One region of the Neobacillus sp. S1227 genome, then DNA from elsewhere that is predicted to be linked to it. Evidence: riboswitches for the same ligand, from Rfam matches in the RefSeq annotation. Region 1 holds a riboswitch; each other region holds the start of a gene.
The links. A riboswitch is a leader RNA that binds a small molecule or an ion and turns the genes downstream of it on or off. The one in region 1 is predicted to bind cyclic di-GMP.
Positions count from the first base shown of each region.

Region 2: another riboswitch for cyclic di-GMP. It lies ahead of ACZ5AE_RS05595 (anti-repressor SinI family protein); the one in region 1 lies ahead of flgB (flagellar basal body rod protein FlgB).
Region 3: another riboswitch for cyclic di-GMP. It lies ahead of ACZ5AE_RS15110 (hypothetical protein); the one in region 1 lies ahead of flgB (flagellar basal body rod protein FlgB).

Region 1 is NZ_AP038276.1:5,098,364-5,102,538, forward strand. Features, by position in the region: gene fliF (flagellar basal-body MS-ring/collar protein FliF) at 1-870, opposite strand, end outside; gene fliE (flagellar hook-basal body complex protein FliE) at 1,014-1,313, opposite strand; gene flgC (flagellar basal body rod protein FlgC) at 1,327-1,773, opposite strand; gene flgB (flagellar basal body rod protein FlgB) at 1,784-2,173, opposite strand; cyclic di-GMP riboswitch class I at 2,278-2,365, opposite strand; gene fliS (flagellar export chaperone FliS) at 2,485-2,862, opposite strand; gene fliT (flagellar protein FliT) at 2,880-3,233, opposite strand; gene fliD (flagellar filament capping protein FliD) at 3,237-4,175, opposite strand, start outside.
Region 2 is NZ_AP038276.1:1,106,846-1,111,020, forward strand. Features, by position in the region: gene hutH (histidine ammonia-lyase) at 1-1,044, shown strand, start outside; gene ACZ5AE_RS05580 (hypothetical protein) at 1,079-1,279, opposite strand; gene ACZ5AE_RS05585 (DnaJ family domain-containing protein) at 1,414-1,788, shown strand; gene ACZ5AE_RS05590 (hypothetical protein) at 1,906-2,031, opposite strand; cyclic di-GMP riboswitch class I at 2,424-2,516, shown strand; gene ACZ5AE_RS05595 (anti-repressor SinI family protein) at 2,555-2,722, shown strand; gene ACZ5AE_RS05600 (helix-turn-helix domain-containing protein) at 2,757-3,086, opposite strand; gene map (type I methionyl aminopeptidase) at 3,360-4,109, shown strand; gene ACZ5AE_RS05610 (DUF1128 domain-containing protein) at 4,142-4,175, opposite strand, start outside.
Region 3 is NZ_AP038276.1:2,988,852-2,993,026, forward strand. Features, by position in the region: gene ACZ5AE_RS15095 (methyltransferase domain-containing protein) at 1-106, opposite strand, end outside; gene ACZ5AE_RS15100 (permease) at 330-1,205, shown strand; gene ACZ5AE_RS15105 (TIGR03943 family putative permease subunit) at 1,219-2,091, shown strand; gene ACZ5AE_RS15110 (hypothetical protein) at 2,183-2,398, opposite strand; cyclic di-GMP riboswitch class I at 2,428-2,511, opposite strand; partial or broken gene ACZ5AE_RS15115 (Uma2 family endonuclease) at 2,650-3,208, opposite strand; gene ACZ5AE_RS15120 (APC family permease) at 3,430-4,175, opposite strand, start outside.

The sequences.
Region 1 (4,175 bases):
TAAGTTTTGCTGCGTCTTCACCTGGTCGAAATTTAGCTTCACAAAGGTCTGGACCAGCACCTTATCCTGTCCCAGCATCGTGCCGAGCATCTGCTGGATGCTGCGCTGAATGTCCGCCTCTACCTTTTGTTTGATCTCCCGTTGGCTTTCATAGCTTTCTACCCCAGCAAAGGCATTATCGCCTGACTGCGGCAAGGATAGAAGCTGACCATTTTCATCAGTAATCACTATATTTTCTTCCGGCAGATTGGGAATGCTTTTCGATGCTAAATGGTACAGTGCTTTAATCTGCTGTTTTTCTAATTCATAACCGGGCTCAAGATCAACAATTATCGATGCGCTCGCTTTCCCTTCCTCCTCCGGCCGAATAAACACGCTGTCCTTCGGAAGAGTAATCATAACCTCTGCATTCTTAACGCCGTTGATTTTCGCCATCAAATTGGCCAGCTGCCCTTGAATGACTTCCCTCTCTATGGCATCAAGCTCCCGGTCAGTTACGCCAAATTTCAAATCCTTGGTCTGTTCCGAAAAACTAATCGGGCCGCTTTTGGGATACCCTTCTGCCGCCAGGTTGACAATCAGGTCTGCTGCCTGCTCTTTCGGAACAAGAATTTGCGTGCCATTATTGGTCACTTTGTAATCGGTGACCCCCTCCTTTTCCAAGACAGCCTTAATCTCGCCAATTTCCTTTTGACTCAAGCTATTGGCATACAAAGGAACAAGGCTGGGCTTGGAGAAATAAAAAATACCAACGCTGAGAAGGGCCACTACTAAAATAAACGTACCAATATACAATGTTTTATTTTTCCTGCTCGCGTTTTTCCAAAACTGCGAGAGTTTTTCTTTGAAATCATTAAATTTCTGATTCATAAGCCCTCCGCTATGCTAGCCAAGAATCGGCTGTACCTTTAAAACCTGCATTCTCATGACTTCCTGATAAGGTTGTGCAAAGGAACCAAACCTTTGCTTCTGAAAAGTGATGCACAAGAACCGTCCCCATGCCTCCCCATGCCTCAAACTTGCATTCTCATGATTTCTTGATAGGCTTCGACTACTTTATCCCGTACCTGTGTGGTCAGCTGCAGGGCGATTTGTGCTTTTTGTGCAGCGATGGTGACGTCGTGGATATTTTTTATTTCACCTGTGGCTATTTTTTCGGACATGTTTTCCGATTGGACGATCGTTTCATTTGCTTTTTGCAAGGCCTCGCTTAACGAGTTCGAAAAAGAGGCGCCCGACACAGACGCAGGCTGTGCATTTTGCGTCTTTCCCACTATCGATGCTTTCGCCGGAAACAGCTGATCAATTCTCATTTTTTAACACTCCTTATCTACCAATATCTAAAGCTTTCAGTGACATACTTTTTCCGACATTAAAGGCTGTGATGTTGGCTTCATAAGTACGGGAAGCTGTCATCAGGTCGACCATTTCTTTTGTAATGTCAACGTTTGGCATCATCACGTAGCCTTCATTATTGGCATCGGGATGGGTCGGGTCATAAACCGGCCGAAACGGAGTCTTGTCTTCTACAATTCCTGTAACCTTGACCCCATTTGAATTCATTTCATTTTGCAAGAATTGGCTGAACGGGGTTCCTCCCGTCCCATTCGCTTGCACCTCGACCATCTTCCGCCGGTAAGGAATCCAGACCCCATCTACCAATTGGCCCCGAGTGGTCGTGGCATTGGCGATGTTGGAGGAGATTGTATCCATTTTTAACCGCTGGGCAGTTAGGGCTGAAGAACTAATATTTAAGGGTTGGAACATCGACATTATGAATCACCTACCTGCTCTTAATCGCTGTTTTGAGTAAATTGAATTCTTCGCCTATCTGGTATGATAATGTTTGGTACCAAATCGAGTTTTTGGTCAACTCCGTCATCTCGCTATCCATATCCACCCCATTGCCGCTATTTTGCATGACGGTAGGTTCCTGGGTGATCAATGGCTTGCTTGAAGCGGTTATGCCAATTGGGATATGCTTGGCATTCGTTCTCTTCCCGCCAAAGCCAGCACCGGAAAGCTCTTGTTTTAAAATGTCTTCAAAAATAACTTTTTGGGGTTTATAGTTTGGAGTATTCACATTGGCGATATTGTTGGAAATGGCATTATGTCTTAACACAGAGGCATCTAAAGCACGTTGGACGAGATTAATATTTTGAAGCATCGACATGGATCAGCACTCCTATCAAAAATTCAGAATAATTAAATTTTTATTTTTAGGACATAAAAAAGACCATTCCGAAGAATAGTCTAATAGGGTAAACTATGAGTCTCTTCGGCAACTGGCTGGCGTAATCCCTTCGGATCCTTAGCCCCTATAGCTTTGCGTCGCTGGGTTTCCCCAGGTTTGCTATTATCGGATTGTATTTGTCGATTTTTGGAAAATTATATTGTCGAATTTTTCCTACAAAAATAATAATACAATGGTTTTAGTCAGTTGACAACAAAATTAATTAAAAAGGCCTACTTAACTAAAATTAGTTAAGCAGGCCGTACTATTTTCAGCGCTTCTTTCCAGGTATCCTGCAGTTCTGTTAACATTTTTTCCACTTCGATTAACAGCTGCTCGTCCTTTTTGATATTCGCCTCTATTAACTTTTCCTTCATGTAATCATAAAGTACTATAAAAGATTTTGAGATTTCGATATCCATATTCAGGGTAACCATTAATTCAGTGACAATTTTTTGGGCCTTTTGAATCCGGTCATTGGTTCTGTTCCAATCTTTTTTTTCCATTGCCATTCTGGCCTGAAGGATAAATTTAATCGCCCCGGTATATAACAAAAGGGGCAGCTCTTCTTTTTTCGCATATAGTACTTGATTATTTTCGTAGGATTGATAGGCATTATTCAGAGCCATTATCTCACACCTTTCCCTTATTTTCGCTTGTCGTAAAAAATTCCGCTTACCGCTGCCGCAGTTGGTTCCCCGTACTGCTGTTTGATCGTTTTCTCTTTTTGGAGAGAACCAATCGCCGCAAGAATCTTTTGCTTGGTCCTAGTTAATTTTTCCTGAAGCTTTCGTTCTAACGGGTGAATGCGCCGGAGCTCTTCCTTGATGGCTTGGCTCATGAGGATGGCACCGTTACGTTGATCTAGCTCGTTTACTTTCTCAATGCACTGGTCTCGTTCTTGGAGCAGCTGTTCAATAAGTTCTATTTCATTCGTTTCTAGTAGATTGCTTGTCAGCTGATAATAATCTTTTAAAAACTGCTCTTTTTGTTTCTCCATCGATTACATTCCACCGCCCATTTGCTGCATCAGCCAGCTGCTTTGCGTATTCGATTTCTGGATGGCTTGCTCCATCGCGGTGAACTGCTTCCAGTAATAGCTTTCCTTTGTCTGCAGGCGTTTCTCCCACGAATCAATTTGCTCGTCCAGTCGATTTAACGCCTTTGAAAGGTAAGTGTCACTCGAATAACCGGCCGTTTTCGTTATGTCCTTCATCGTTTCATTCAGCTGGTCGTACAATCGCCAGGCGACCCCGCTGTTTTGAAACTCCCCGGCATTGTTCACCGTGTTGTTGGTGGAAGCCCCTGTGTCGTATTTTTTTGAAAAAAGCTGGGCGACTTGGTCTAGATTATTTTCTAGTGCCGCTTTTAACTTCGTTTCATCGATGACGAGCTTTCCATTATCCCGGTAGTTGGTACTTGAGGTGATACCGATTTCCGCCAGTGTATCGAACTCACTGTTCATTTTGGCCGGGTCCTTGTCACTGACTTTGGAATAGAGGATGGACCGCATTTTATCGAGGGCAGAGGCAATTATCTGGTCATTTGATAGTAGTCCGCTCTTTGCCTTTTCCTCCCACAGCTCGATTTCTTTGTCCTTCATTTCCTTCTTCTGGTCATCGAGCAGAGGGGAATAATCCTTATATTTCTTTTCACCCAACTTATCGTGAAGGGTTTTAATGGTTTCGTTGTATTTGTCCACAAAGCCCTTGATGCTGTCAAAAATCGAATCGACATCCGGTTTCTTCGTAATGGTGACATTGCTTCCGGGCGGAAGCTCGTTTTTTAGGCTAAACTGGATGCCGTCATAGCTAAATTGGTTGCTTTTGATGGTGATGGTCGTTCCGTTAATGGTGACCTCGCCGGGTGTTGACGTGACAGCTGAAGTTCCGGCTGCTCCGCTTGCGTTTCCGGCTGGGAAATCATTCTGATTACTCCCCAC
Region 2 (4,175 bases), 1.8 Mb from region 1:
GGCGAAGTATTCTATAAAGGCGAGCGTGTGGAAGCAGGCAAAGCATTACAGCAGGAGGGTCTTTTCCCACTCACACTTGAGGCTAAAGAAGGTCTTGCTCTCATTAACGGAACGCAAGCCATGACAGCTATGGGGGTAGTCGGATACCTGGAAGCAGAGCAGCTTGCTTTCGAAAGTGAATTGATTGCCTCCATGACGATTGAAGGGTTAAACGGAATTCTCGATGCTTTTGCAGAAGAGGTTCAAGTGGCAAGAGGCTACCAGCAGCAGATTGATACAGCAGCAAGAATCCGCCGCTATTTGAGTGACAGTTTATTAACAACGATGCAGGGAGAACTGAGGGTTCAGGATGCTTACTCTCTTCGCTGCATCCCGCAGGTTCAAGGTGCTTCCTGGCAGGCGCTTGATTACGTAAAAGAAAAGCTGGAAATCGAAATGAATGCGGCGACTGACAATCCACTAATTTTTGATGACGGGGAAAAAGTCATCTCTGGTGGAAACTTCCACGGGCAGCCAATTGCATTTGCAATGGACTTTATGAAAATCGCAGTAGCAGAGCTTGCTAATATATCAGAACGTCGTGTGGAACGGTTAGTTAATCCGCAATTAAGCGATCTGCCGCCATTTTTAAGCCCGCAGCCAGGCCTTCAATCAGGGGCGATGATTATGCAGTATGCTGCCGCTGCCCTTGTTTCAGAAAATAAAATCTTGGCACATCCAGCAAGTGTGGATTCCATTCCATCTTCGGCAAACCAAGAGGATCATGTCAGCATGGGGACGATTGCATCAAGGCATGCATATCAAATCATCCAAAACACCCGGAGGGTCCTTGCGATTGAGATGATTTGCGCCATGCAAGCCGTAGAATATCGCGGTGTGGAGAAAATGGCGACCCATACGAGGAACTTCTATGAAAAAGGTCGTGAGCAGGTGGCATCCATTAAGCAGGACCGAATCTTCTCAAAGGATATCGAAGGGCTGGCAGAATGGCTGAAAACCGTAGAATTTTCTCAGTTTAGGAAGAAATTAAGCTTTGAAAAATAATCAGAGTAAAAAGGCGTGAAACTCTTCACGCCTTTTATTCTGTCTGCTCAGGAAGCAGACGGGCGGTGTCCTGCCGCGTTTCTTCTTCCTCCGTTCTATTCTTGAAGGCTTCCTGAGTGACAATTAATTCTTCATCCCCGATTGCCTGCTCAGCATGACTCTCGGTCATGGTATTCTTGGGGAATTCACCAGGATGGTTTTTATTTTTATGATTAAAATGTTCTCCACGAGCCAAGTCTAACACTCCTTTCGTTCTCGCTTGTAGCATGCCCCAATAAGGGTGAAATCATTACCGATTTATTTTTCAACCGAAATGGACCTTTGTTATAATAAATGTAGTGAGTATGCTAAATAAAGGAGGACAAAAACATGGATATGTTTCATATTGTCTCAGAAGATCGGATTAAAAAAGCATACAAAGATGGGGAATTTGATAACCTTCCTGGATATGGAAAACCCCTGAAGCTTGAAGATTTATCGGGGATACCTGAAGAACTGCGCATGGCTTACAAAATCATGAAAAATGCAGGCTTTACAGAAGAGGAAAACCATTTACGCAAAGAGATGATGAGCATTGAGGATCTCATCAAAAGATGTGACGACAACATCGAGAAGGAAAGTTTGCAAAAAAAGTTAAATGAAAAGCTCCTTCGCTTTAATCAATTGATGTCAAAACGCGGGGCGAAAACAGATTCGTCCATTTTTAAAAATTACGAACAAAAGGTCGAAAACCGGTTTAAATAATGGAACATTCGACGATTGGCGAGTCCGTTAGGACGGTTTACGAGACGCGGTTGAATTAGCGCAGCAAATATGAAAATAAATTCCGATTAGCTAAAAAAGCTGGCGAAGAGAGAATTTTTACAATTCCTCTTCACCAGCTTTTTCTTCTGCTTTGGCAGGCTTGCACATGCGGTCTAAGAAATAACCTGCAAATACTATAAAAGCAATGGGGATTGAAAAGTTTAACATGTGAACAATGGTCAATGCCTATCACCTCTTTAACTGTTCAGAAAATTAATAATATTTTGTATATTATTATATTGTTTACATTATATGCTAATCGTCACAAATTAGACAAATTTTTCGTCATAAAAATAAGAGCCAATAATAGTTAAGGAAAATTTTTCTCCCACAAATTAAGGGGATTTTCGACTTCAAATTCTCAATTATTTTTATATTCCATTTTTAGGAAATGTGAATTGGAGGAAAATTTGTGGAAACATGATAAAATTTGTCAAAAAAAGAGGTTTAGAATATGAAAAGTGCTGACAAAAACTAACACTATGTTAAAAAAGGACTAGATATAATGAACTTACTAAAACAATGATATGAATTTAGACCCAGAAATAAGGGCTAATAAAAAATAAGAAAGTTCCTTTCAGAAAAGGCAAACCTGGTGAAAGTCAGGGACGCAAAGCCGAGGATCTAAGGTGGAAATAGAGAGAAGCTAGGATGGCCGGGCTGCCTGAAATACGGGTAAGTATTTTAGGGGGTTGTTAAATTGAAAATGGGGATAGAGCAGATGGAGAAGATTGACAGAGATTGGTTGACACTAATTATTGAAGCTAAGAAAATTGGATTGTCGGCAGAGGAAATAAGAAATTTCCTTAGCGGTAACAACAAATCTGAACAATTTCATACATATCAAAAGCAAAAAGCATCCTACAAGAATTAATAATTCTGTAGGGTGCTTTATTTTTTGCTTATATTTAGCTGTTGTTTTGATTGTTGTTCCGCCATTTATTAAATTCCAAGAACTCGCGGAATTGATCTTTTGAAACACCGGAGGTCATGGCTTCCTTAACTAAATTCATCCAATCATTGTCCAATTCCGTCTTGTCAATCTGTTCATGTATTAAATGCTCAACCGGAATGTTTAATACACCGGCAATTTTTTCAAGAAACTGTATGGACGGATTTTTTTGAAGGTTTCTCTCAAGCGAGCTTAAATAGGATTTTGCAACCCCTGCCTGCTCTGCTAGTTCAGAAAGTGACATCTTCTTCTCTTGGCGGAATTTCTTTACGCGGTCACCTATCATGGATTCTCACACACCTAAAAAATAATTTATAACATCATTCTATCAAAAAGAATTTGAGAGTACCATATTAAGAACAAAGGAATACGACAAATTATCGAAATTTGCATAAATTAATTTTTTACATTAAGAAAGTAGTTTTGAAAAATAAGCCCGTTAGCGTTAATATTAAAGTGTTGCCCAAAATGTCATTAAGTAATCGTTTTTATATACTAGGATTCGTACAAATAGGACTCCAGACAAAAGAATTTAATTAAAAAGGCAGGGGAAAATTACATGATTGTCTTAAAGTCACAACGAGAAATCGAAGCAATGAAAAAGGCAGGAGAAATCCTTGCTGCCTGTCACAAAGAAATTGCCAAAATGATTAAGCCAGGGATTACCACTTGGGAAATTGATCAGTTTGTGGAGAAATTTTTAAAAAAGCATAATGCCACTCCAGAACAAAAAGGTTATAAGGGCTACGAATACGCAACATGCGCAAGTATTAACGATGAAATCTGCCATGGCTTTCCGCGCAAAGAACCATTGCAGGAAGGGGACATTGTCACCATTGATATGGTTGTTAATTACAACGGGGCCTTGGCTGATTCCGCGTGGTCTTACGCAGTTGGCGAGGTTTCCGAAGAGACTAAGCATTTGTTAAAAGTCACAAAGGAAGCCTTGTACAAGGGAATTGAACAAGCCGTTCCAGGCAACCGGATTGGCGATATCGGTCATGCCATCCAGACTTATGTAGAAAGTGAAGGACTCTCGGTTGTCCGGGACTTTATCGGACACGGGATTGGAGCAGTGATTCACGAAAAGCCGGATGTACCGCATTATGGTTTACCAGGTAAAGGCCCAAGAATTAAAGAGGGAATGGTATTTACGATTGAGCCAATGGTGAATATCGGATTATTATTCACCAAAATGGATTCTAACGGATGGACAGCAAGGACCGTCGATAACACCTATTCCGCCCAATATGAGCACACAATCGCCATCACCAAAGATGGCCCAGTAATTTTAACTGATCAAGATTAAAAATAAAAACAGATCTCATTCGAGGTCTGTTTTTATTTTTTCCGCAAGCTTCCCAATTCTTCAACT
Region 3 (4,175 bases), 2.1 Mb from region 1:
CAGTGACGTGCTTCCAAAAGGCAAGCTTACTTTTGCATTCCTTGATTCCGAGTGACTTAAAATAGTCGTCAATATTTGGTTTTTTATATTTCATCTCAATCGACATACAATAATCTCCAGTTTATCTAAATTATTACTTATTATTAAGACCAGGTTATAACAACCTATAGTTTTATGATAATGGTTTTTTGCAATTTTTTCAAAAAATTTAATAATTCGGTTAAGACTTTTCCCACTTCTGGAAACGTTAAAACATTATCATTCGCCATTATTTCTGTTATAATTTTGTATGTTTTTTATCTGAGGCTTCATTTCCAGGAGGATCTCCTATGAATCAATTGTTACAATTAAACACGATATTTATTAGTATAATAATAGAAGCAATTCCTTTTATAGTGATTGGCGCGTTTGTTGCAGCCCTGATCGAGGTCTTTGTTTCGGAGAATATGATTGTCCGGATTATGCCAAAAAATAAGATTCTTTCGGTGATAACTGCTAGTTTCGTAGGAGCGATTTTTCCAGGGTGTGAATGCGGGATTGTTCCGATTACGAAAAGATTAGTTGAAAAAGGTGTGGCGCTTCCCGCCGCGATTTCGTTTATGCTCACTGGACCGATTATCAATCCGATTGTTCTTTTTTCAACGTATATTGCATTTGGTAATAGCTGGACGATGGTTTGGTACCGGTCCGGGTTTGCCATTGTGGTTTCCATTTTAGTCGGGGTTGTTCTTTCTTTTATCGTTAAAACAAATCAATTGAGATTGAAAGCTGATGAACATATACATGTCCATGACCATTCTAGCCAAAATACGAAACAAAAATTGGTCAGCGTGGTCACCCATACCATTGATGAGTTTTTCCACGTCGGAAAGTACTTGGTGATGGGGTCATTAATCGCTTCAGCAATGCAAACCTATATTCCGACTTCTACATTGGCGACACTTGGACATTCAAAAGTAGCGGGTGTTCTTGTCATGATGGCACTAGCGTTCATTTTATCAATTTGTTCAGAAGCTGATGCGTTCGTTGCTTCGTCTTTCAGAAACACATTTTCACAAAGTTCAATTGTGACATTCTTGGTTTTCGGTGCAATGGTTGATATCAAGAACCTGCTGATGATGTTCGGAACGTTTAAACCTAAATTCGTCATTCTGCTTGTTTCGTTAATATCAGCATTTGTATTTATCGGTTCACTATTACTGTAAAGGAGGGAAGAAAATGTTACGCGTTGTGATTCTATTATTGTTTGCCAACTTGTTTTTTTATTTGCATTTGTCCGGTAACATTTCGAAATATATCAATATGAAGTATTCCTTCCTTTCTTACAGCATGATTTATGCGTTATTTTTCCTAACGATTGTAGAAGGAATCAGATGGTATCTTAAAGAGAAAAAGTCGGAAAAGGAATTGGATTGTGACGAGTGCCATCATGATCATTTGCATGACTCTAATCATAAAGAAACATCGTTTGGGAAAAATTTAAAAAGAACGGTTTCGTATACGATGATTCTTCTTCCCGCTTTGACAGGTGTATTTTTGCCCGTAGCGACCCTTGACTCGCAGTTAGTCAATGCAAAAGGATTTAGTTTTCCTTCATTAGAGGACGGGGCCGACCGTTATGGCATGCACCAAATATTAAATCCTGACATGAGTAAATTCATGGGCCAGGATGCGTTTACTGAATTGGTAAAAAAGGAATTCAAATCTTATAAAGGAAATGACCATATTACCCTAACTGATGAGGACTATTTAAAAGGACTGGAAGTCATCTACAACTATTCAGGTGAATTTGTCGGAAAAACCATTTCAATGAAGGGTTTTTCTTATAATGGACCTGGGTTGAACAGCAACCAAATCTTTTTATTCCGCTTTGGGATTATTCACTGTATTGCCGACTCTGGTGTGTTCGGGATGATGATTCAATTCCCTGAAAATGTCCACATTCCTAATGACCAGTGGTACGAGGTAACGGGTACGGTGGACACGATGTACTACCAGCCTTTTAAAATGAAAATCCCGATTTTAAAAGTGACGGATTATAAAATCATTCCGCAGCCGAATGATGCCTATGTTTATAGGAATAGTTTTTAATATAGAAAAAGAAGACTCCAAGCACTCTAAAAAGTCCTTGGAGTCTTCTTTTTTCTGTAGCTACTAAAGTCGCTGCTGTTGTGGATGAGCCCTACTCAGTGAAGCCTGAAGAGAATAACAGCTTTTTTGTATCGTATCGTTCTAAGGCAACCAAAAATAACCTTCTTTTCAATAATTCTGTTTCTAACATTTTATAATTTTGGTCTGCCATTTTTACTAGAGCTGTTATATACCTCTCTATAATGTTTTCATCACTAAGTTTCACGACATCCATTTCGAGTTCGTTTTCACAAGCAAGCGTAACCACAATGAAATCCCCCTAAAATATATACTATTTTAGGCAGCTCAGCCATCATAGTTTTACACCTTAGACCTGTAGCTTTGCGTCCCAATCTTTCGAGTGGTTTGCCTTTATCTAAATAAACTAATTATTTTTATTATATTACAATTTTTTCAAATATTACATAACAAAAATTCCTACTGATAAAATTTATCTGGAATTGAAATCTTAGAGGAATGCAAATTAGCCTAGGAAACACCCTGGACCTTTATAATTTTTCAAAAAATCTCTTTTAAATCAATACTGAATCCTTCTAAAAACTTCGATGCAATAATTCCAGTCTCGGTTTTCATGTCATGTTGTTCATACATTTTTTCATCATTAAGTGATAGCAGTGACTGCATATAACATTCTATTCACGATCCAGTACTCGATTACTCCATAATTCATATAAATATTAAGTTTGGTAATTAGGTCATGGGACTGATTGGAGGGGCTTAGAATTTCAACAATAAGGTTGGGAACACCAATATATCGTATGTCATTCAAACCACTTTTATCACAAATCACACTGAGATCTGGAATAACAATCTCTGTTCCTTCCATGTTCTCACTCTTTAATTCGATATCAAAAGGAGCGTGGAAGACTTCACAAGATTAACCTTTTAAAAATTGATCTAATTGGATGAGAAGTTTTCTTGATATTCCCTGATGTCCTGTAGATGATGAGGGCGTTAAATAGACCATCCCATCAATAAATTCTAATAATTCTTCGGACTTCTCCCGTATGATATAGTAGTCCTGAACAGACAGTGGGTGATTTTGATATAGATTCATCTCCCCCCTCCTTAGTCATTTGTTTCTTTTATTTTACCATAATTTTCTTTTTTAGAATAGATACATGGGGACGGTTCTTATACTTCATCCCTTTGCCTAATAACCTGCAAAATGATGCAGCAGAACAGTCCCATGCCACTCAGCTAGCTTTCTTATTGGCAGGGATGATGAATAAAACTTTTACTTTTTTAAAACGACAAGTTTTTTAAGTGTATAAACAATCAAAGTTCCAGTTGCGGAGGTAATTTTTTAAAGCCATTTGTTCGAAAGTACAGAAAGACGATACCGATGAACAGCCAAATACAACCTAATAGGATGGCGAGCCGGTCCATCCCAAACCAGACGTATAGAATGACGGCAAAGCCAAGAAGTGGAAGAAAGAAATAGCGGAAATGGTATTTCCCAGTTGGAATCCAATTAGGCGTGCTTCCCAAGCTAAATGGAGCTTCGCCTTTTTTCTTTACATAATAGAGCCAGATAACCGAAAGATTAATGGCTGCAAATCCAAAGAATGCCCCGTAATTAACCAGATTTGAAATCGTATTAATATTGGCAGTCGTTCCCAGGATGAATTCAATTGCGACAATAAAAATGATATTAAAATGCGGCGTGTTGAATCGTTTGTTTACAGCAGCAAAGAATCCTTTCGGCAAAAGATTGTCTCGTCCCATTCCATATAAAAGGCGCGCTCCTGCTGCAGTTGCCACTAAATTGAAAACGGCGAGAGAACTTAAAAATCCTGCTGTAAAGAAGAGGCCAAACCCTTCCCCGCCGGTCATGATCGACACTTGCAATAAGACGGTATTCATCCAGTTTGCATCATTTAGATGTGTTCTCCAATCAGGAATGACTAGCATGGCCATGTAGCTCGTCGCAACCATGGTAATCATTCCAATCCCAACACACCAATAGATGGCTTTCGGAATATCTTTTTTGGGATTGCGTGTTTCCTCTGCTAATGTCGTAA